Regions from separate parts of the Xanthobacter variabilis genome, predicted to be linked through region 2. Evidence: predicted binding sites of a transcription regulator. Region 2 holds the regulator's gene; the other holds the start of a gene.
The links. Region 2 encodes LexA, which represses DNA repair genes until DNA is damaged. Its sites were predicted from a motif close to TGTTCNNNNTGTGTTCNG; they were not measured.

Region 1: the regulator LexA is predicted to act here: its motif matches at 5,617-5,634, upstream of ssb (single-stranded DNA-binding protein).

What each region holds. Positions count from the first base shown of each region.
Region 1 is NZ_CM195533.1:3,668,436-3,680,096, forward strand. It holds gene V5F26_RS16110 (LysE family translocator) at 1,221-1,832, opposite strand; gene gyrA (DNA gyrase subunit A) at 1,829-4,582, opposite strand; gene ssb (single-stranded DNA-binding protein) at 4,930-5,469, opposite strand; gene uvrA (excinuclease ABC subunit UvrA) at 5,990-9,103, shown strand; gene V5F26_RS16130 (DUF1127 domain-containing protein) at 10,233-10,397, shown strand; gene trmFO (methylenetetrahydrofolate--tRNA-(uracil(54)-C(5))-methyltransferase (FADH(2)-oxidizing) TrmFO) at 10,638-11,661, shown strand, end outside.
Region 2 is NZ_CM195533.1:3,349,811-3,361,471, forward strand. It holds gene V5F26_RS14665 (molybdopterin molybdotransferase MoeA) at 13-1,227, shown strand; gene V5F26_RS14670 (glycosyl transferase family 90) at 1,232-2,221, shown strand; gene lexA (transcriptional repressor LexA) at 2,396-3,109, shown strand; gene V5F26_RS14680 (ComEC/Rec2 family competence protein) at 3,125-5,350, opposite strand; gene gltX (glutamate--tRNA ligase) at 5,551-6,966, shown strand; gene V5F26_RS14690 (sulfurtransferase TusA family protein) at 7,017-7,226, shown strand; gene V5F26_RS14695 (HpcH/HpaI aldolase/citrate lyase family protein) at 7,368-8,408, shown strand; gene hspQ (heat shock protein HspQ) at 8,548-8,871, shown strand; gene V5F26_RS14705 (invasion associated locus B family protein) at 9,517-10,254, opposite strand; gene V5F26_RS14710 (extracellular solute-binding protein) at 10,490-11,661, shown strand, end outside.

The DNA.
Region 1 (11,661 bases), 320 kb from region 2:
CGGCCAGCGCAACCGGGGCCGTTGGCCGCGCCGCGCTCGCACCCCGTTTCAAGACCCATCCCGGAGCAGACCTGCCTCCGCCGCCTACGCCGCCCTGCGGCGATTCATCAGCCGAACGCCGCCACGCAACGGCCTGGATTGTCACGGACGGTCAAACCCCGCCAGCCGCTCATTGTTGAGCCCGATCATGACCCATCCGCTGCAAAGGACCTCGGCCGCACATCGGCCGCCTGCAACGGGTTGTGCCCCTCTCGACCACACGGCCCCTCATCCCGCAAAAGCTCGCCCCGGACCGAGCCGCGCCCTCAAGCCCGTCAATCCCCCTCCGCGCAGGTCCCGCGGCGCCACGCACGCTCCCCATCACCACACCGACGTGTTGGGCCGCCCGCCGAGCCGCGCAATGCTCCTCGCGACCGGCAGTCGCCCGACCATGCGCAGGGCGCGCGACACGCCTCACCGGCTGTATTGGGGGCGCGATGAGGTCTCGCTCTGGTCAACACAGGCGGAAGACTCTCCGGAGACAACTGGGGTGGCAACCGTTCTCCACCCCGGTCTCACCCTCTGACGTTGCCCATCCTGGCCGCTCTATGTCCGATCGACATTTAAGACGCACGGTTTGCGGGGGCTCGTTCCCTCTCCCGCCTGCGGAGCAGAGTGAAAGAGGGGGCAGGACCGCCTGTGCCGGAACGGCCTGGGCCGGAACCGCCGCAGTGTGCAGCGACAGGAGCGTCAAGACTTTTGAGATGTTCGGGGCGTTGCCCTTCGCCTCGCCGACGGGGCCACCTTCCCAGCGTTTTGCCCTCGACCTCTCCCCAGCAAACGGGAGAGGACGCCGCCCCATGAGGAATACGGCGGCGGTGGCATATCGGCTGCGCCACACGCGCTGAAGTCGATCGGGCCTGAACCAAAGCGGCCACCCTGCCTCATCACGCGCCACGGCGCGGCAACGCCTTCCGCGCTAAAAACGACGGTGCTTCAAAGCAACGCAAAGCTAGATCGCGGAGAGGAGCCGGCCAATCGTTGTCCAGGAACATGCCCCGCTAACCTGGAGCCGCACGATGTTCTCAGGCCCATCACGCGCGACTTCGACCGGCATCCAGCGTGTGCAGGCGTCGGCAATCCGGATCATTCCCCCCTCATCCGCGAACGGGAAAATCCTTCATTTTATTGATTAACGCACCTTCCTCGCGCGAAGCCGCGTCCACTTCGCTCGAAGAGCTCTAACGGCGCCCGGCCGCCAGCAGCACAGCTGCGCCGCCCACCAGAATGCCGGCCGACACCCGATCCGCGATCTGCGCGAAGCGGCCAGAAAGGGCAGCACGAGCGCGATCCGCAGCCAGCGCCCACAGCACGTCGCCGACCAGGGCCACCGCCGCAAAAACGAAAGCCAGCACCGCGATCTGCGCCAGCGGCTGCTCTGTATCCGTCACAAACTGCGGCAGGAACGCCGCATGGAACAAAAGCGTCTTGGGATTGGCAAACGCCACCGCCAGTCCACGCCCGAACGCGGCATGGGCGGATGGGGCCGACGTCGCCGGCCCGGCCCCCGCGCTGCGCCACTGACGGATGGCCAGCCACACCAGATAACCCGCCCCCACATAGCGAACCAAGTCGAAATGATGGGAGAAGGCTTCAACCAGGTACGCGAGCCCCGCCGCCACCACCGCCAGTTGGGCCACCAGCCCGACATTGACGCCAGCGGCGGTCAGGATGCCCGCCCGACTGCCGTATCTCAGGCTGGTTCCGACGATGAGAGCCACATTCGGCCCGGGCGTCGCCGCAAGGGCAACGCACGCGAGCACGAACAAGGCCAAGCTCTCCAGCGGAATCATTCCTCCTGCGCCCCGCTCTCGTCGTCGCCAGCATCGTCCGCGACATCGTCGCCGGCGGTATCCTCGCTGATGTGCTCCACCGAAACCACGCGCTCGCCATCCGCCGTGTTGAAGACGATGACGCCCTGGCTGGCGCGCCCAACGATGCGGATGCCATCCACCGGGCACCGGATCAACTGGCCGCCATCGGTGACCAGCATGATCTGGTCCGGATCCTCGACCGGGAAGGATGCCACCAACCGGCCGTTGCGCTCGTTCACCGCCATGGCGACGATGCCCTTGCCACCGCGGCCGGTCACCCGATACTCGAAGGAAGACGTGCGCTTGCCGTAGCCGTTCTCCGACACCGTCAGGATGAACTGCTCCGCCTCGCTCATCTCCACATACCGGTCCTGGCCCAGCTGCCCGACGCTGCTTCCGTCCTCGTCCATGTCAGTCTCGGCCGCATCGCCGGCCTCGCCGCGCAGAGCCCGGCGCATCTTGATATAGGCCAAGCGCTCCTCGGCACTCGCCTCCACATGGCGGATGATGGCCATGGAAATGATGGTGTCGTCATCCTCCAGGCGAATGCCGCGCACGCCGACGCTGTCGCGCCCCTTGAACACGCGCACGTCCGTCACAGGGAAGCGAATGCAGGCTCCGCCCGCCGTGGTCAGCAGCACGTCATCGTCTTCCGTGCACAGCCCCACATCGGCTATGGCCTCGCCCTCGCCCAGCTTCATGGCGATCTTGCCGTTGCGGTTGACCTGCGCGAAATCCGAAAGCGCGTTCCGGCGCACCGTCCCGGAGGTGGTGGCGAACATGATCTGCAGGCGCGCATTCTCCGCCTCGTCCTCAGGCAGCAGCACCACCGAGGTGATCCGCTCATCGGATTCGAGCGGGAGGATGTTGACTAGTGCCTTGCCGCGCCCCTGCGGCGCCGCCGCCGGCAGGCGCCACACCTTCAGCTTGTACACCTGCCCCTTGGACGAGAAGAACAGAACCGGCGCATGGGTGGATGCGACGAACAGGCGGGTAACGAAATCCTCGTCCCGCGTCTGCATGGCCGAACGGCCCTTGCCGCCACGCCGCTGCGCCCGGTAGGTGCTGAGCGGCACCCGCTTGATGTAGCCGGCGTGGGAGACGGTGACCACCATCTCCTCGCGCTGAATCAGGTCTTCATCATCAAGATCGCCGAAGCCTTCCACGATCTCGGTGCGCCGGGGCGTGCCAAACTCAGCCTTGATGGCCAGCAGCTCGTCACGAATGATGCCGCGCATGCGCGAACGGCTCGCCAGAATGTCGAGATAATCGGCGATCTCTGCCGCCAGCTTGTCCAGCTCCTCCGCGATCTCATCCCGCCCCAGCGCGGTGAGCCGCTGCAGGCGCAGATCCAGGATAGCCCGTGCCTGCTCCAAAGAGAGCCGGTACGTCCCATCCTCATTCAGCTTGTGGCGCGGATCGGCGATCAGCGCGATCAGCGGCGCCATGTCCTTGGCGGGCCAGTCGCGCACCATCAGGGCTTCGCGCGCACTCGCCGGATCGGGCGCCGTACGGATGAGGCGGATGACCTCGTCGATGTTCGCAACGGCGATCGCCAGGCCCACGAGCACATGGGCGCGATCACGCGCCTTGCGCAGCAGGAACTTGGTCCGCCGCCGCACCACCTCCTCGCGGAAGGCGACAAAGGCGGTCAGCGTGTCATGGAGTGTCAGCACCCCCGGCTTGCCACCGGAAAGCGCAACCATGTTCACGCCAAACGACGTCTGCAGCAGGGTCTGACGGTACAGGTTGTTGAGCACCACGTCCGCCTGGGCGTCGCGCTTGATCTCGATGACCACACGCAGGCCGTCGCGGTCGCTCTCGTCGCGGATCTCGGAGATGCCCTCCACCCGCTTGTCCCGCACCAGCTCCGCGATCTTCTCGATCATCGTCGCCTTATTCACCTGGTACGGAATCTCAGTGACGATCAACGCCTCGCGGTCCTTGCGCAGGCTCTCAATCGCCACCTTCGCCCGCATCAGGATCGAGCCGCGGCCGGTGAGATAGGCTTGGCGAATACCCGTACGACCCAGGATAAGTCCGCCCGTGGGGAAGTCCGGCCCCGGCAGCAGCTCCAGCAGCGCCTCGGGCTCCAGGGACGGATCATCGATAAGCGCAACCGTCGCGTCGATGACTTCGCCGAGATTGTGAGGCGGGATATTGGTGGCCATGCCCACCGCGATGCCGCCGGCGCCGTTCACCAGAAGGTTCGGGAACTTGGCAGGAAGAACACACGGCTCGTGCTCCGTATTGTCGTAGTTCCCCTGGAAATCGACGGTGTCTTTGTCGAGATCGTCCAGCAGAGTGTTCGTAATCTTCTCGAGCCGCACCTCGGTATAGCGCATCGCCGCCGGTGCATCGCCGTCGACCGAGCCGAAATTACCCTGACCATCCACCAGCGGCACCCGCATGGCGAAATCCTGAGCCATGCGCACCAACGCATCATAGACCGACTGATCACCGTGCGGGTGATACTTACCGATCACATCACCCACCACGCGGGCAGACTTACGGTATTGCTTGTTCCACTCGTAGCCATTCTCGTGCATCGAGAACAGGATGCGGCGATGCACCGGCTTCAGACCATCGCGCACGTCGGGCAAAGCACGGGCGACGATCACGCTCATCGCGTAATCGAGATAGGAGCGCGAGAGTTCCTCGGTAATGGAAACCGGCGTGATATCCGAAGGCGGCTCGCTGCCGGGCTTCGGCGTCTCGGGATCGGCCAAAAGTCGACACTCTCATCGTGATTGGAACGATCGACTTTTAGCCGATTCATCGCCCCAACGCCAGCAAAACCCCCCAGAGACAATGATTTTTATATATTGAAAATCAACGCCTTAGATGGGAAGTGCCGCGCCACGACCAAACATTCCGGCGGTTTTGCGTCGAAACCGGCCTGACGCCGTGGACACAGAGTCCGGATCGACCCCTCCGGCGACATCCATCCTCATGGGGCAAGTGACAAGCACCGACCCGTTCCGACGCCACGTCCCGCCAATGCTTCCGCCGCAACGCGAAGTCCAAGGCGCACCCGCCTCCCCAGCCGCACGGCCTCGCGCCTCCGCACCGATCCTCAGAAGGGAATCTCATCATCCAGGTCGTTGGACGGACGCCCGCCGCCACTCGCCCCGCCCGCGGAGCCACCCGACCTACGGCCACCACTGGAACCGCCACCATAGCCACCGCCGCTATAGCCGCCTCCCATCGGGCTCTGCGATCCGAAATCGGAGCCGCCGCCGAAATCCTCGCTTGCCTCCCCGCCAGACCGACCGTCGAGCAAAGTCAGCTCCCCGCGGAACGGACGCAAGGTGACCTCAGTCACATAGACTTCGCGTCCGTCCTTCTCATATTTCCGGGTCTCGAGCTGCCCTTCGAGATAGACCTTCGAGCCCTTCTTCAAAAAACGTTCGGCCACGTTGATGAGATTTTCGTTGTAAATCGCGACCGTGTGCCATTCCGTCCGGTCCCGACGCTCGCCGCTTGCCTTGTCGCGCCAGCTCTCCGACGTCGCAATGCGCAGATTGCAGACACGCCCGCCGCTCTGGAATGAGCGGATCTCGGGATCGCGTCCCAGATTGCCGATCAGGATCACCTTATTGACGCTGCCGGCCATCACCCGCCTCCCCATTTCGCGCACCGCCCCTCGGGGCGTTCAATGCCGCGCACCCTATCCGCAGCGCGGACACATGCGAACCCCTCGCGGCGTTGTCCACCGCAAAGTCCGCCAGGGACGGCGAGACCGCACACCCAGCGGCCCAGGTGTTCCACTTATGTTCTAGCCTCCGCCATGCGCAGGAGCAAGGCGTTTTTTTTCGAAAGCCTCCCGGATTTTGACTCGCGCCGCCGCAAGGTTCTCGGTATGTTCTATTCATGGTGATATTCGGGATTTAGGGCGCGCGACGATGACGCGGAAGCGACGGGACCGTACTCCGGACTTAGATGCAACGAAGCCGGATGCCTCCAAGTGCGGCCTTGGCGCATCCTAAGCGCTATGCATGGCGGGGACTGGAAAGCATGGGCATCTTTCGCCATCATGCCGCCTTCCCGCGCTTGCACTTCCCTGCTGCAAGAGGCGGCAGCCTCCCTACCCCAAATGTGTCGCGCCGGCGTCAAAGCCGCGCGGGTTGGATTTCATGTCGGATCGCGCCTTTCCCCCCAGGGGCTCCGCCCCGCTTGCCACGCCTGCTTCGAAAACCAGTGGGCAGCCGGCCCAGCGGCGCGACGCCCGCGCCTTGTCCGTCCGGGGTGCGCGCGAGCACAATCTGAAAAACGTGGACTTGGAAGTTCCACGCGATGCGCTGGTGGTTTTCACCGGCCTGTCCGGTTCCGGCAAGAGCTCTCTCGCCTTTGATACCATCTATGCGGAAGGGCAGCGGCGGTATGTGGAGAGCCTCTCCGCTTATGCGCGCCAGTTTCTGGAGATGATGCAAAAGCCGGACGTGGACCAGATTGATGGCCTGTCGCCGGCGATCTCCATCGAGCAGAAGACCACCTCCAAGAATCCGCGCTCCACTGTGGGTACGGTGACTGAAATCTACGATTACATGCGTTTGCTGTGGGCGCGCACGGGCGTTCCCTACTCGCCGGCGACCGGACTGCCCATTGAGAGTCAGACGGTTTCGCAGATGGTGGACCGCGTGCTCGCCTTGCCCGAGGGCGCACGACTGTTCCTGCTCGCGCCGGTCGTCCGCGGACGCAAGGGCGAGTACCGCAAGGAACTTGCCGATTGGATGAAAAAGGGCTTCCAGCGCGTCAAGATCGACGGCACCTTCCATGAAATCGCGGACGCGCCCGCGCTAGACAAGAAGTTCAAGCACGACATCGACGTCGTGGTCGATCGGATCGTCGTCCGCCCGGATCTCGCACAGCGGCTTGCAGACAGTTTCGAGACCGCTCTCGGGCTGGCCGATGGAATTGCAGTGGCGGAATTCGCGGATGAAAAGGATGAGGCGGGTGCGCCGCGGCGCATTCTGTTCTCCGAGAAATTCGCCTGCCCCGTCTCGGGCTTCACCATTCCGGAAATCGAGCCTCGGCTTTTCTCCTTCAACAATCCGTTCGGCGCGTGCCCGGCCTGCGATGGGCTGGGCGTTGAGCAGACCATCGACGCCGATCTCGTGGTGCCGGACAGGATGCGCTCTCTGAAACAGGGAGCTATCGCGCCGTGGGCGAAGTCGACGTCCCCCTATTACGGGCAGACGCTGGACGCCCTCGCCAAGCATTACCATTTCAATCTTTCGGTTCCGTGGTGCGATCTCCCCGAGAAAGCGCGTGACGTCCTGCTCTACGGCTCGGACGGAGAGAAGATCGTCTTTTCTTATAATGACGGAATGCGGGCCTACGACACCGAGAAGGCCTTCGAAGGCGTGGTGCGCAACCTGGAGCGGCGCTGGAAGGAGACGGACAGCGACTGGGCCCGCGAGGAAATTTCCAAGTATTTCTCTACGGTTCCCTGCTCGGCCTGTGGCGGTTACCGGCTGAAACCCGAGGCGCTCGCGGTGAAGGTTGCCGGCAAGCATATCGGCGAGGTGGGCGAGCTCTCCGTGAAGGCTGCGGCCCGGTGGTTCGAGGCACTGCCGGCACAACTCACGCACAAGCAGAACGAGATTGCCGGACGCATTTTGAAGGAGATCCGCGAGCGGCTCAGCTTTCTGCTGGATGTCGGACTGGAATACCTCACGCTTGCGCGCTCATCGGGGACCCTGTCGGGCGGAGAAAGCCAGCGCATCCGCCTCGCCTCGCAGATCGGATCCGGCCTCACGGGCGTGCTCTACGTGCTCGACGAACCCTCCATCGGCCTGCACCAGCGCGACAACGCGCGCCTGCTCGACACGCTGAAGCACCTGCGCGATCTCGGCAACACGGTGATCGTGGTGGAGCATGACGAGGATGCAATTCTTGCAGCCGATTATGTGGTCGATGTCGGCCCCGGAGCAGGCATTCATGGCGGGCGGATCGTGGCGCAGGGAACGCCCGCGGAAATCCTTGCCGATCCGGCTTCGCTCACGGGGCGCTATCTCTCCGGCGCGCTGAGCGTGGGGGTGCCCGCGCGGCGCGCACCCAATCCTAAGCGCATGCTGCGCCTGGTGGGCGCGCGGGGTAACAACCTGAAGAATGTCACGGCGGAAATTCCGCTGGGCCTGTTCACGGCCATCACCGGGGTATCGGGTGGCGGTAAGTCCACTTTGCTGCTGGAAACGCTCTACAAGGCCGTGGCCCGCCGGCTCAACGGCGCCAGCGAGGCGCCGGCCCCGTTCGACCGACTGGAAGGGCTGGAGCACCTCGATAAGGTCATCGACATTGATCAGTCGCCCATCGGGCGGACGCCGCGCTCGAACCCGGCGACCTATACCGGTGCCTTCACGCCCATCCGCGAGTGGTTCGCCGGCCTGCCGGAGGCCAAGGCACGAGGCTATGGGGCGGGGCGCTTCTCGTTCAACGTGAAGGGGGGGCGCTGCGAGGCCTGCCAGGGCGACGGTGTTATCAAGATCGAGATGCACTTCCTGCCGGATGTTTATGTCACCTGCGATGTTTGCAAGGGCAAACGCTATAATCGCGAAACGCTTGAGGTGACATTCAGGAACAAGTCCATCGCCGATGTTCTCGACATGACGGTGGAAGAGGGGGCGCAGTTTTTCAAGGCAGTACCGTCGGTCCGCGAAAAACTGGAGACGCTGGAACGCGTCGGGCTTGATTATGTCAAGGTTGGCCAGCAGGCGACCACCCTTTCCGGTGGCGAGGCGCAGCGGGTGAAGCTCTCCAAGGAGCTGTCGCGCCGGGCGACGGGGCGCACGCTCTATATTCTGGACGAGCCCACCACCGGCCTGCATTTTCACGATGTGAAGAAGCTGCTGGAGGTGCTGCACGAGCTGGTCGAGCAGGGCAACACCGTAGTGGTGATCGAGCACAACCTCGAAGTCATCAAGACCGCCGACTGGGTCATCGATCTGGGGCCTGAGGGTGGCGATGGCGGCGGGGAGATCGTGGCGGCGGGCACGCCCGAAGCGGTGGCCGCCAACCCGCGCTCCCATACCGGGCATTTCCTGGCTGAAGTGCTGGCCCGCCGCCCCAATCCGGATACCGGAAAGGCGACCGGAAAGGCCAAGGGTGATAAGGCCTTAAAGGAAAAGGGCACAGCTCCAAGAGCGGATGAGGCCATCGAGGAGGACGCGCCGGCGCCCCTCGAAGACGTGGAGGCCAGCCCGCCCAAGGCGCGCGGACCTCGGCGGCGCGTGCGTCGTACGCCTTGAGGTGGGCCCTGCGGCGAGAGATGTTCATCCTCGACGGCGTGATAGGCGTTGATCGGGATTACGCGCAGCGCGCCAATCTGGCCCAGGGGTGATGCGCGTCACCCGGGCGCAGAAAGAGCAGACCGCCCAGAAATGTGAGCGGCCGGAGGCAAAAGTACAGCGGGCAGCTGGAGCATTTTCCGGCCCACGGAATCAGCGCCCCCCGGGACTGGCGGAATTGCCTCGCGCGAGCGCTATGCCAGTTCGCTCGCGGGCGCGGTCGGTCCGATGGGCATGCCCGAACCGGAGGGAGGATCGGGTTTGCCCAAAGGCACGGCGGGCGGCCAGCAGGGCAAAGGCTTCGACCAACGATTTCGGAGACTGTCGCCTCTCGGCCCGCGCGCCAGTGCTTGAGTCTTCAGAGGGTGGACGTCGGGATTAGGCTCCTCGACGTCACTCCTGAGGCATCCGCGTGAGTGACCTTTTGACCGGCGCCCCAGCCGATGTCAGTCAATCTGGCCGCAAACCGCGGGTTCATCGAAGGTGCTGCCCAGCACAACGGCCGCCCTGCGCGCCTCCGGACAGCCGGGACGATTTCAGGGCCGTCGCAGATCCGTTGCCACTGTACCGGGGCAACTATTCGCCCCACTGGCAGACAGTATCAGCGCTCAGCCATCTCAGGAGATGATGACCACGCCAGTGCCCCGCCTGCCGCGGGCCATCCGGATTCGAATGCGCTCCCCGAGGCGGCGGCCGCCCGCCCTTATGCCCCGTCGGAGCCCCCGTCGCACCCGTAATAGCGCCTCCCTGACCTCACGCCCGCAACCAGCAGAAGCCCTGAGCGCAACACACCATAGCCGCGGCGCCCCATGCCGGGCGTCATGCGCCGGTCACGGCGGAGGCGGCCATAGCAGCCACCCGCACACTGCCTACACGACAGGCACTACGCACATTTTTCAGCCGCATGTATCTGCAACTCATTGAAAAAACGAGGCTCACCCTCTGCGAGAACGGGCGGAGACTGCATGTGAGTTACGCAATGCTGCAATGCACATACCCCCATTTTACCCGGCGGCGGCTCCACCTATCTTGGCGTCAACAACGGGCGCGCTCCGCAGCGCCCCCTTCAAAAGCGTCAAGGAGTTGAATCATGTTTCTCTGGGGCCTTCTCGCGCGCCAGATCCGCCGTTGGCAGGTGTACAACCGCACCGTGAGCGAGCTGTCCGAGCTCGATGATCGCAGCTTGGCGGACATCAATGTGTCGCGCAGCGAAATTCGCTCGCTTGCTCGCGAAGCGGCCCTGCGCGCGGCCTGATCCGGCGCAACGTCCTTGCGAACTGTCCAAAATGGCCCCCTCCGGGGCCATTTTCGTTTCCGGCGACCTGCCGTGCGCGGAACGAACACGGGGTAAAGCGGCCCCGTGCGCCACCATCGGGCTTGAACGCTCGTTGATGCCTGTGGCACACACGCCGGTCTGCGCGCCTCCGCTACGACGGTTATTCCGCAACGGAATGGCATGCGCTCCCGTCCAGCCACGCAGAAGGAGAAGACGCGCATGGAAGCCGTTCACGTGATCGGCGCCGGGCTCGCCGGGTCCGAAGCCGCCTGGCAGCTGGCCCAGCGGGGCGTTCCCGTGGTGGTGCACGAGATGCGCCCCGTGCGCTCCACCGAGGCACACCAGACCGATGGGTGCGCCGAGCTGGTCTGCTCCAACTCCTTCCGTTCCGATGACGCGCAGGGCAACGCCGTGGGCGTTCTCCATGCGGAAATGCGGCGCGCCGGCTCACTCATTCTTTCGGCGGCGGACGCCCACCAGGTTCCGGCCGGCGGCGCGCTGGCGGTGGACCGCGACGGCTTCTCCCAGGCCGTCACCCGCGCACTCGCCGAGCACCCGCTCATCGAGATTCGGCGGGAAGAGATCGCCACCCTGCCGCCGGCGGAGTGGGACAAGGTCATCATCGCCACCGGCCCCCTGACCTCCGCGGATCTCGCGGCAGCGGTGCTGGAGAAGACCGGCGAGAATGCCCTCGCCTTCTTCGACGCCATCGCCCCCATTATCCATTTCGACAGCATCGACATGGACAAAGCCTGGTTCCAGTCGCGCTACGACAAGGAGGGCCCAGGCGGCACCGGCGCCGACTACATCAACTGCCCCCTCAGCGAGGAGCAGTACAACGCCTTCATCGATGCGCTGCTGGCCGGCGAAAAGGCGCCGCTGCGGGATTTCGAGCTGAAGACCCCCTATTTCGACGGCTGCCTGCCCATCGAGGTGATGGCGGAGCGCGGCCGGGAGACCCTGCGCTTCGGCCCCATGAAGCCCGTGGGCCTGACGAACCCCCACACGCCAGGGGTGAAGCCCTATGCGGTGGTGCAGCTGCGCCAGGATAACAAGCTCGGCACGCTTTATAATATGGTGGGCTTCCAGACGAAGCTGAAGCATGGCGAGCAGGTGCGCATCTTCCGCACCATTCCGGGGCTGGAGGGCGCCGAGTTCGCCCGCCTGGGCGGGCTGCATCGCAACACCTATCTCAATTCCCCCCGCCTGCTGGATAAGACCCTGTGCCTGAAGGCGGAGCCGC
Region 2 (11,661 bases):
AGGAACGCGACCATGGCGCTGATGAGCGTCGAGGAGGCCCTCAGCCGCGTGACCCACTCGGTCACGCCCCTGGGCATCGAAGAGGTCCCGGTGGAACAGGCTGCGGGCCGGGTGCTGGCCGCGGACCTCATCGCGCGCCGCTCCCAGCCGCCGGCCGACATGTCGGCCATGGATGGCTACGCCGTGCGCGCCGCCGACATCTCCATCACGCCCGCGACCCTCACCGTCATCGGCGAATCCGCCGCCGGCCGCCCGTTTGTCGGCGGCATGGGCCCCGGGCAGGCGGTGCGCATCTTCACCGGCGCCGTGATGCCGGAGGGCGCCGATACAGTGGTGATTCAGGAGAACACCAGCCGCGACGGCGATCTTGTCACCACCACGGCGGCAACCGCCGCCCTGCGCAATGTCCGCAAGCTTGGCTGCGATTTCCTGCAAGGCGCGCCTGGGCTGCGCGCCGGTCGCCGCCTCACCAGCCGCGACATCATGCTGGCCGCGGCCATGGACCATGCCACCATCCCGGTGGCCCGCCGGCCCCGCGTCGCCATCATCCAGACCGGCGACGAGCTGGTGCTGCCCGGCCGCGGTACGGGGGCGGAGGGTGAAATCGTGGTGTCCAACGCGTTTGGCCTCGCAGCCCTCGCCAGCCGCGCCGGAGCCGTGGTGACAGACCTTGGGCTGGTGGGCGACGAACTCGCCGACATCCGCGCCGTGGTCGCCCGTGCCCTCAATGGGGATTTTGATCTTGTGGTGTCGTCTGGCGGTGCCTCGGTTGGCGATCATGACCTGATGGCACCCGCCCTGCGCGCCGAGGGCGTGGACCTCTATGTGCACAAGATCGCGCTGCGCCCGGGCAAGCCGCTGATGTTCGGCACCCGCGGCGCCGTGCGGTGCCTGGGCCTGCCCGGCAACCCCGTCTCCTCTCATGTGTGCGCGCTGTTGTTCCTCGAGCCGCTGGTGCGGGCCATGCAGGGCGATGCCGCCGCTGTTGTGCGCACCGCCCCTGCCCGGCTCGCCGTCGCCGTGCCCTCCAATGATCAGCGGCGAGATTTCATGCGCGCCCATATGGAGCATGACGTCGACGGCTCGGTGCGGGTCACGCCCGCCGCGTCCCAGGACAGCGCCATGCTGAGCGTGCTCGCGGCGGCCGATTGCCTGCTGGTGCGCCCGCCGTTCGCCCCCGCTGCCAAGGCCGGCGACCCCTGCGAAATCATCCCATTCCACGATTGATGCCATGGCCACGGGCAATCTGAGCTTCGAGATCGAAAAGGCCGCGCGGCGCGTGACCTATTACGTGCAAGGCCTGCTCCGCGACCTTGCTCCCCACGCCCTGCACGCCCCGCAGCTCGCCGCCGCGCGCCGCATGGCGCAGGCCCATGGCGCGGATGCGGACCTTGTGTTCCGCGTCAACTACTACAACAAACTTGCGGCCGGCGTGCCGCACCCCATCACCCTCATGCCGCGCCCCCACGTGCGGTCGGGCAGCCGCTATTATTACGACCTGATGGAGGCCCTGCACGCCTTTTCGGCGCCGCTCCGCCCCCGCTATCAGTTCGGTGACGTCATCGCCGTTCCCGACCAGCCCACCATTCTGAAGAGCCGCCCCATTGCCGGCGACAACCAGAATTCGGTCCTGTTGAAGCTCGACCGATTCCGCCACTACCAGCTGTACCGCGACCGCCTCTCCTTCGACGAGAAGCGTCCCATGGCGGTCTGGCGCGGCGGCGGCAATCTCCCGTGGCGCCAACGTCTCATCGCCCGCCACGCCACCAATCCCCGCTGCGACATCGGCTCCGTCTCCGCATCTCCCGGCGGCCCGCCACCGAAGCCCTATCTCTCGCCATTCCAACAGCTCGGCTACAAGTACATCCTCTCCATCGAGGGGAATGATGTGGCCACGAACCTGAAATGGATCATGGCGTCGAACTCCCTCTGTTTCATGCCTCCGCCGCGATATGAAACCTGGTTCATGGAAGGCACGCTGAAGCCCGGCATCCATTATGTCGAGCTCCAAGCCGATTATGACGACCTGGATGAGAAAATAGATTATTTCAATCGACATCCGGATGAAGCGCGCACGATCATTGCCAATGCACAGGCCTATGTTCGGCAATTCTTCAATCCGAGGCGTGAGCGGCTCATCGCACTTCTCGTTCTGCAGAAATATTTCGAGCGCACTGGGCAAGCCGAGCCCTGGCCGCAGTCGGCTTCGCTCTTCACGTGAAGAAAGATCGCGCCAAAGAGATCTTCACCCTTGCGGAACACAAAAGGAACAGATAGAAGCTGTTCATGATTTGTTTCGCATATTTGCGACACCATCGCGCGCTTGCCGCCCCTGCCGAACTGTCCGGCAGGGCCGCACCGCTGGTGGTCGGCGGCACCGGGAACGGGGGGTGAGATGCTGACGCGCAAGCAATACGACCTGCTTCGCTTCATCCATGAGCGGCTTAAGGAAACCGGCGTGCCGCCGTCCTTCGATGAAATGAAGGAGGCGCTGGACCTGCGCTCCAAGTCGGGCATCCATCGCCTCATCACCGCGCTGGAAGAACGCGGTTTCATCCGGCGCCTGCCCAATCGCGCCCGCGCCCTGGAGGTGGTTCGCCTGCCGGACAGCGTGGCGCCCGGCCTCACGACGCAACGGGGCGCGGGACGCGGCTTCTCTCCCTCGGTCATCGAGGGCAGCCTCGGCAAGGTCCGCCCTGTTGCCGAGGATGAGGGGGAAAGCGGACAGACCGTCGCGGTGCCCGTCATGGGCCGCATCGCGGCCGGCACGCCCATATCGGCCATTCAGAGCCGCAGCGCCACATTGAACGTTCCGCCCGAAATGCTGGGCCAGGGCGAGCATTTCGCGCTCGAAGTGCGCGGCGACAGCATGATCGAAGCGGGCATTCTCGACGGTGACACCGTGCTGATCCGCAAATGCGACAGCGCCGAAACCGGCGACATCATCGTGGCGCTGGTGGACGAAGAGGAAGCAACGCTCAAGCGGCTCCGGAAAAAGGGCGCCTCCATCGCGCTGGAGGCAGCCAATCCAGCCTATGAAACCCGCATCTTCGGCCCGGACCGGGTGCGCATCCAGGGTCGGCTTGTCGGCTTGATGCGGCGCTACTGAGGGCGGGGCGCGGTCTCACTCCGTCGCGGCGTCATCCTCGGCCTCGTTGGCGGCTTCGGTCTTGCCGGACGGGGCGGGCGGAAGCGGGGGCAGCCAAGGCCGGCGAATGGAAGGGTCGCGCGTGGGCTGTTCACGCAGGCCCGCTTCGTCTCGGAAGAAGGCCAGCGTACCGGTGCGGTCGAGATCCGTCGGCGTCACGACACGGGCGGGACATCCCGCAGGCGGTGTGTCTCGGGTCACGACGATGCGGGCGTTGAGGCAATCGGCAGCGAGCCCCTCCGCGCGGCGCGAAATCGCGATCGTGCCGCCGCCTGGCAGAGGGGCGGCACAACCCATCGGGTCGCAGGCAAAGCCATTGTCGAGTTCAGGCGAGCGCGCCGTGCGGCGGTCGCCCTCGCGGGCCAACCATTGCTCCACCAGGATGCGCTGGCCCTTGGCCCCCACCACGGAAAGTCGGCCGTCGCCTCCACGCACCGCCACGGTCGTCGCATTGGGGGCGATCAGTACATCCGGCGGCTTTAGGGGGCCTGAGGCGGCGAGGGCGAAGGCGAAGGCCGGGACGGCGATGAGGCTCGGTAGCCCGCGCAGCAGGCAGGTGGACAGGAGGGCGAGGCTGAACCACAGCAGAGCTGCGGTGTTCACCGTGTCGATTCGAGCATCCGCGCCCGGCAACCCGGCGACGTAATCCGACACCGCCAGCATGATCTCGATGCCGGTGCCCATGACGGGCCAGGCCAGCCCGTCCCAGCCAAAGGGCATCAGCAGCACGCCGATAAGGCCGAACGGCATGACCAGCAGCGAGACGGCGGGCATGGCGGCGAGATTGGCCAGCAACCCGTAGGGGGCGAATCTCTGGAAGTGATAGGCGGCGAACGGGCCGCTGGCGGAGCCGGCCACCAAGGCGGTGACCACGATCCCCGCAAGGAAGACCACCGGCATCATGCCGATTCGCGCCAACAGTCCTTCCGGGCGGGGCAGCGCCCGCAGAGGTTGCAGCCTCTCATATGCGGCTACCAGGGCCAATGTAGCCGCAAACGACATTTGCGGCCCAGGATCGAGCGCCGCCTCGGGCGTCAGGCCGATCACGACGACGGCGGCAACGGCAATGGTCCGGAGGGTCAGCGCCCTCCGCCCCATGATCACCCCCGCGAGCACAAGTGCCGTCATCACGAAGGAACGCTGGGCGGGAACATCATTGCCGGAAAGGATGAGGTAGAAGGCGCTGCCGGCAAGCGCGAGCAGCGCCGCCATGGCCTTGATGGGCCAGCCCAGCGCCAGCGCCGGCACCAGGGCCAGGCCGCCCCGCGCCAGGGCGAACAGGGTGCCCGCGACCAGCGCCATATGCAGCCCGGATATAGAGAGGATGTGCGTCAGGCCCGATACGCGCATGCCCTCCTCCACCTCCTTCGGAATCGCGGAACGATCGCCAGCCACGAGCGCAACCGCGATCTCCCCCGGCACACCGTGGAGCACGGCGCGGATGCGCGCCCCGAGTGCTGCACGCACGCCATCGACCAGCACAGCGATCCGCACCGAAAGGGGAGGCTCCGTCGCCGCGAGAACAACCTTTGGGCGACCAAGTCCAAAACCGACGGCATCGATGCCCTTGAACCAGAGCGCGCGCCCGAAATCGTGTGATCCGGGCATTGCGGGTCCAAGCGGTGGAAGCAGGCGCGCGAGCTGGGTGATGTGGGCTCCCACCGGCGGCGCCATGCCCGGCCGGAGCGAAAGCCGCACCAGCCGGGGAGATCCCTCGACGCCGGAAATTGCCCCGCCGTCCAGCCGCAGCAGAATACGATCACTCCCCACACGCCGCTCGAGGCTTTCCACATAGCCTGAAAGGCGCACCGGGAAAGCGGGCGCCTTCGCCACCACCTCATGCCAAACCAGGGCTGTGCGCACGCAGCCGGCGGAGAAGCCAGCCGAGAGGGCCAGCAGGCCCGCGAACACACGCACCATCACGGCATTGTGCCGTCCCGCGAAAAGCGCCCCCGCCAAGGCCGCGGTCAGAAGCAGGGCGGCGATCAGGGAAGGCTCGTTGGGAGCCGCAAAATAAACCAGCACCCCGGCGGCGAACGCCACCGGCAACCACAAGGCGAGACGGCCGGATTCCGCTTCCGCGGCCAGATCCGCCCCCAGGCGCCGGAGCAGCCCGGCCCACAGCAGATCGAAGCGAACAGTACCCGACCGCGCGCCGGCGGCGATGGCAACGGCGCGCGCAGCCGATCGCGCCGGCGCCATGCGCCCGCAACCGTGCCCGCTCTCACCCTGCCCGCCCCCCATGTCACCCCGCCCCGTGTCGCGACCATGTTTCTTGTGCGATGCGCCTATGCTACACGGGCGCCTCGCGCGCGCCACGGCGGACTCATCGGGTGCCGGCGGCGCGCCCTGCCCGTTTCCGTCGCCTTCGCTTCGCGGGGCGCCCGGCCGTCGAGTTCCCCATGTCCGAGATCGTCACCCGCTTCGCCCCCTCGCCCACCGGCTTCCTGCATATTGGCGGCGCCCGAACGGCGCTGTTCAACTGGCTCTACGCCAAGGCGAAGGGCGGCAAGATGCTTCTGCGCATCGAGGACACCGACCGCCAAAGGTCCACCAAGGAGGCCATCGACGCCATCCTGGAAGGCCTGTCCTGGATCGGCATCGACTGGGATGGCGAGCCCATCTACCAGTTCGCCCGCGCCGAGCGGCATCGCGCCGCGGTGGAGGAGATGCTGGCCAAGGGCAATGCGTATCGCTGCTATGCGAGCGCCGAAGAGCTCGAAGAGATGCGCGAGCTCGCCCGCAAGGAGGGACGCCCGCCGCGCTATGACGGCCGCTGGCGCGATCGCGACCCCTCCGAGGCACCCGCGGGCCGCGCGCCGGTCATCCGCCTGAAGGCCCCGCGCGAGGGTGAGACGGTGATCGAGGACATGGTGCAGGGCACCGTGACCTTCCCCAACAAGGACCTCGACGACCTCATCCTGCTGCGCTCCGACGGCACGCCCACTTACATGCTCGCCGTGGTGGTGGACGACCATGACATGGGCGTCACCCACATCATCCGTGGCGACGACCACCTGACCAATGCCGCGCGCCAGACGCAGATTTATCGCGCCCTGGGCTGGGACGTGCCGCGCATGGCGCACATTCCCCTCATCCATGGCCCGGACGGGGCCAAGCTCTCCAAGCGCCACGGGGCGCTGGGCGTGGATGCCTATCGCGACATGGGCTATCTGCCCGCCGCCCTGCGCAATTATCTGGTGCGCCTGGGCTGGAGCCATGGCGACCAGGAAGTGTTTTCCACCGAGGAAATGGTCAGCTATTTCGACCTGGACAAAGTGGGCCGCTCCGCCGCCCGCTTCGACTTCCAGAAGTTGGAGAACCTGAACGGCCAGTATATGCGCGCCGCCTCCGACGCCGAGCTGATGGCCGCCGTGGACGCGCTGGTGCCCCACCTGCCCGACGCCGCGCATCGCCTTGCCCGCATGACGCCGGAGCGGCGCGCCCAGCTCACCGCCGCCATGCCGGGCCTGAAGGAGCGCGCCAAGACGGTGGTCGAGCTGCTGGACAATGCCGAGTTCATCTTCGAAACCCGGCCCCTGCCGCTGGACGAGAAGGCCAAGACCCTGCTTTCCGATGCCGGCCGTGAGCACCTGGGCAAGCTCGTGCCGCTGCTGGAAGCCGCCGAATGGACCGCCGCCGCCACCGAGGCCGCCGTGCGCGCCTATGCGGAGCAGGCCAGCGTGAAGCTGGGCGCGGTGGCGCAGCCTCTGCGCGCCGCGCTCACCGGCAAGTCCACCTCCCCGCCCATCTTCGACGTGCTGATGGTCCTCGGCCGCGAGGAGAGCCTTGCGCGGCTGAAGGACCAGGCCAAGTGAGCGAAACAGGGGATCCAGCGCCCGAGCAGACGCCCGTGGAGCTGGACCTCATGGGTTTGAAGTGTCCGCTGCCAGCCCTGCGCACCCGCAAGGCGCTGGCGGCCCTGCCCGTTGGGGTGCGGCTGGTGGTGACCTGCACCGACCCCCTGGCCGTGATCGACATTCCGCATGCGGCCCATGAGACGGGGGCGATGCTGGAGAGCCGGACGGTGGAAGATGGTCGCCTCACATTCACCTTGCGAAAGGTGCGCCTGACCTGAAGCCCCCGGCCTTTTGTGGGCAACATCACCGGCAGCGTCCCGCGCGGCGTTGCGCACCGGTGTGAGCTATGATGCAGTGCAGTCTCGGATGAGCCCGGGCCCGGGGGACCTGTTCCCGCCGGCCCGCGCCAGGGGGGATCGATGAAGCTTCCGCGTCAGTTCTTCAAGCCGCTCGCCATCGGCGCGCCCGCGCCCTATCGCGAACTGCCGGTGCGTCTGGAGCGCATGATTCACTTCGTGCCGCCGCATCTGGAGAAGATGCGCGCCAAGGTGCCGGACATCGCCAAGCAGGTCGACGTGGTGCTGGGCAACCTTGAGGACGCCATTCCCAGCGACGCCAAGGAAGCCGCCCGCAAGGGCTTCATCGAGATGGCCCAGGCCACCGATTTCGGCAGCACGGGCCTGTGGACCCGCATCAACTGCCTCAACAGCCCCTGGGTGCTGGACGATATCACCGAGATCGTCGCCGCCATCGGCAATAAGCTCGACGTGATCATGCTGCCCAAGGTGGAAGGCGCCTGGGACATCCATTATCTCGACCAGCTCCTGGCGCAGCTGGAAGCCCGCCATGGCGTGCAGAAGCCCATTCTCATCCACGCCATTCTGGAGACTGCCGAAGGCGTGAAGAATGTGGAGGAGATCGCCGCCGCCTCCCCGCGCATGCATGGCATGAGCCTGGGCCCGGCGGATCTGGCGGCCTCGCGCGCCATGAAGACCACCCGCGTGGGCGGCGGCCACCCCGATTACAAGGTGCTGGCGGACCCGGACGGCGACAAGCCGCGCATCGGCTTCCAGCAGGACCTCTGGCACTACACCATCGCCAAGATGGTGGACGCCTGCGCTGCCAACGGCATCAAGCCCTTCTATGGCCCGTTCGGCGACTTCGCCGATCTCGCGGCCTGCGAGAGCCAGTTCCGCAATGCCTTCCTGCAGGGCTGCGTGGGCGCCTGGTCGCTGCACCCCACCCAGATCGACATCGCCAAGCGCGTATTCTCTCCCGATCCGGGCGAGGTGGCCTTCGCCCTCAAGATCGTGGAAGCCATGCCCGACGGCTCGGGCGCCGTGATGATTGACGGCAAGATGCAGGACGACGCCACCTGGAAGCAGGCCAAGGTCATCGTGGACCTTGCGAAGATCGTCGCAGCCAAGGATCCGGAAATGGGCAAGGTCTACGGCCTGTGACATAATCCGGCAAAGTATGAGGAGGCGGACGATGGGCACACAGGAAAAGACGCGCGCTCTCTCCGCCGTTGGCACTGTGGAGATGGTGGGGGCCATGCCCCCACCCGTGGAGGTCACGGCGGACGTCGAGGCCCCGCAGATGCGGATGGCGAAGTTCCGGATCGGCGAGGTGGTGCGCCACAAGCACTTCCCCTTCCGGGGCGTGGTGTTCGACGTGGACCCCGTGTTCGACAATACCGAGGAGTGGTGGCTGTCGATTCCGGAAGACATCCGGCCCGATAAGAACCAGCCCTTCTACCACCTGTTCGCGGAAAACGCGGACAGCGAGTATGTGGCCTATGTCTCCGAGCAGAATCTGGAGCCGGACACCTCTGATGAGCCCCTGCGCCATCCCCGGGTGAACGAGATGCTGCTGGAAGACGGCGATGGCGGCTGGCGGGTGCTTCCGCGCCTTGTGAACTGAGCAGCGGCAAGGCCCCGAGGTCCCGCCCCGGGGCCATGCGGCCGCCCAAGTGGGCTCGGCTCTGGGGCGCGGCGGCGCGGTTCCTGCGCGAATGGATGCGCCTTGGACGAAGACCGCGCGTGCGTGCAATGCAATAAAGCGCTGTCCCGTGTCGCTGAGATGGGGAAATGCAGCCGATTTCCGCGTTTTGACTTCGGCCGAGGATCAATGCCGAGAAGCCGGCTGCGCGCGCGTCCCGCCCCTATTCTCCCCTCATGCACAGATCGCGGCGCCATATACGACCTGCGTCGATGTCCTCCCGTCGAGCTCCGCAAGGGCGCAGCAAGGCAATGCGCCCCGTGGATGCCCACCGGCGCCGTGAGCTGACCGCCGGGCAGGCCCCGTTGTCGCTTCACCACACCTGCCCAGGCCCGCACCCGAGTGCCATTTCATCCTGATGCCGCCAGGGGCGGGTCGGTTGACACCATCACCCGGCAGCGTTGGCACCGGAGGCCCTCCGCACCAAAACAAAACGGCACGCCCTTGCGAGCGTGCCGTCCGTCATTCCCCACATCAGGCGCCACCGGGAAGCCCGCACCGCGCGGCCGTGCGCCGCATCGGTTCTGGGATCAACCCGGGATCACCCTCAGATCATTTGCAGCCAGATCACTTGCCGCTCGTGCCAGCCTTCTCGAGCTCCTGCCCCTTCTTCAGAAGAGCGGCCTTGTTCTGCTCTTCCTGGGCCTGGGCCTTGGCGCGGGCCTCTTCGAGGCGCTTGCGCTCCTGCTCCATGGCCACCTTGGCGTCCACGCCGGGGCTGTCATAGGTCTTGCCGAAATCGGCGTTGGAAATGGGCAGGCTGAGGGTGCGACCCACGCCGTTCACCATCTGAAGATAGACCGCATTGGCCTTCTTCAGCTTGGCGATGAAGCTCGCGTCCACCTCAACGTCGCCGATGCAGGTGGCGCCGCCGCCCTGGATGGGATTGCAGATGACGAAGGGAATCGACACCGGCTCCTTGTCGAGGGTGATGCGCATGCCGGGCTGCAGGCGCATGCCCAGCGGCACGGACACGTTGAGCCGCTTCTTCGCCTCGTCCTTCATCTCGACGATGTCGATCTTGGCGATGGCCTGGCTCTCAACGCCCAGGATCTGGGTGAGCACGCAGACCTGCTTCTTGTTCTCCGGATTCTCCTGGCAGATCTTCTGCCACGGCGAAGCCGAGAACTTCACCTCCGGTTCGGCGCCGCCCTGAGTGCCGCCCTGGGCGGGCTTGCCCTGCTGGGCCTGCGCGGCGGGCTTCGCGGGCTGCGCCTGAGAGAAGGCCGGGCCCGCAAGCGCCACAGTGAACAGCGTTGCGGCGACACCCGCCGAGAGCCGCGCGATGGAATGGGTCTTGGTCATTGGGGCCTTTCCTGTGGTCCTGCCGGTCGTTCACCTTCGCGCACGACGGCTGGCCCGCACCTGCATCATGACCCGGGCTGTCTCCGGACCAATTGAGGCAAGATGGTGGCGGGCCGCGAACTGTGCCTGCCTGGGTCGACTTTGCGTGCTACCTTGCCGACGAATGAGGCCAATACACGACCAATATCGAAAAGAACAAGCCGCATCGACGCGGAACGCCGCAAGAGAAGGAACCATGGGGCGCAAATCCACGCGGATCAAGGGTATCGGGCTGTTCGCCCTGCTGCTCCTCGCCCTCTGCTCGCCCTTCCGGGACGGCGCCCGAGCCGAAGAGAATCAGCCCGCGGCAGCCGCCCTCGCCGCGCCAGCCATTGCCATGCGCGGCCTGCCCGATCTCGCGGCAGGCTTCGCCTCCCTGCCCTATGCGAATCCCGAGGCCCCCAAGGGCGGGCGGCTCACGCTCTCCCAGCTGGGCACGTTCGACAGCCTCAATCCCTTCATCGTGAAGGGATCCGCCCCCGGTTTCGTCCGCAATTACGTGGTCGAGCCGCTGATGGCGCGCTCGTTCGACGAGCCCTTCACCCTTTACCCCCTGCTGGCGCAGTCGGTCACCACTGATGCCGAACGCAGCTTCGTGGAGTTCACCCTCGACCCACGCGCGCGCTTTTCCAATGGCGCGCCGGTCACGGCGGACGACGTGCTGTTCTCGTTCGCGCTCCTGCGCGACATGGGGCGGCCGAACCATCGGCTGTATTATGGAAAGGTGGCCAAGGCCGAAGCGCGCAACATCCACACCGTGCGCTTCACCTTCACCGAGCCGGACCGTGAACTGGCCCTGATCATGGGCCTCATGCCGGTGCTCGCGCGCGGCAGTGTCGACCCCACCCGCTTTGAGGAAACCAGCCTCGCGCCACTGATCGGCTCCGGTCCCTACACCATCGGGCCCGTGGAAGCGGGAGCCGCGGTGACGCTGGTGCGCGATCCGCGCTACTGGGGGCGTGACCTGCCGTTCAATCGTGGCCTCTACAATTTCGATGAGCTCCGCTTCGTTTATTTCCGCGATGCCAATTCCGAGTTCGAGGCCTTCAAGAAAGGCCTGATCGACGCCCGTTTCGAGAGCGACCCCACCCGCTGGGAGACCGGATACGACTTCCCCGCGGTCCGCGCCGGAGAGGTGGTGAAGGAGGTCATCCCCACCGGCACGCCCAAGCCCTATTCAGCGCTGGTGTTCAACACCCGGCGGCCCCTGTTCGCCGAAATCCGCGTGCGCCGCGCTCTCATCGAGCTGTTTGATTTTGAATGGCTCGACCGCAATTTCTATCACGGCCTTTACCAGCGCACGGCGAGCTTCTTCCAAGGCTCCGAACTGTCCGCCCTCGGCCACGGTGCCGATGCGCGAGAGCGTGA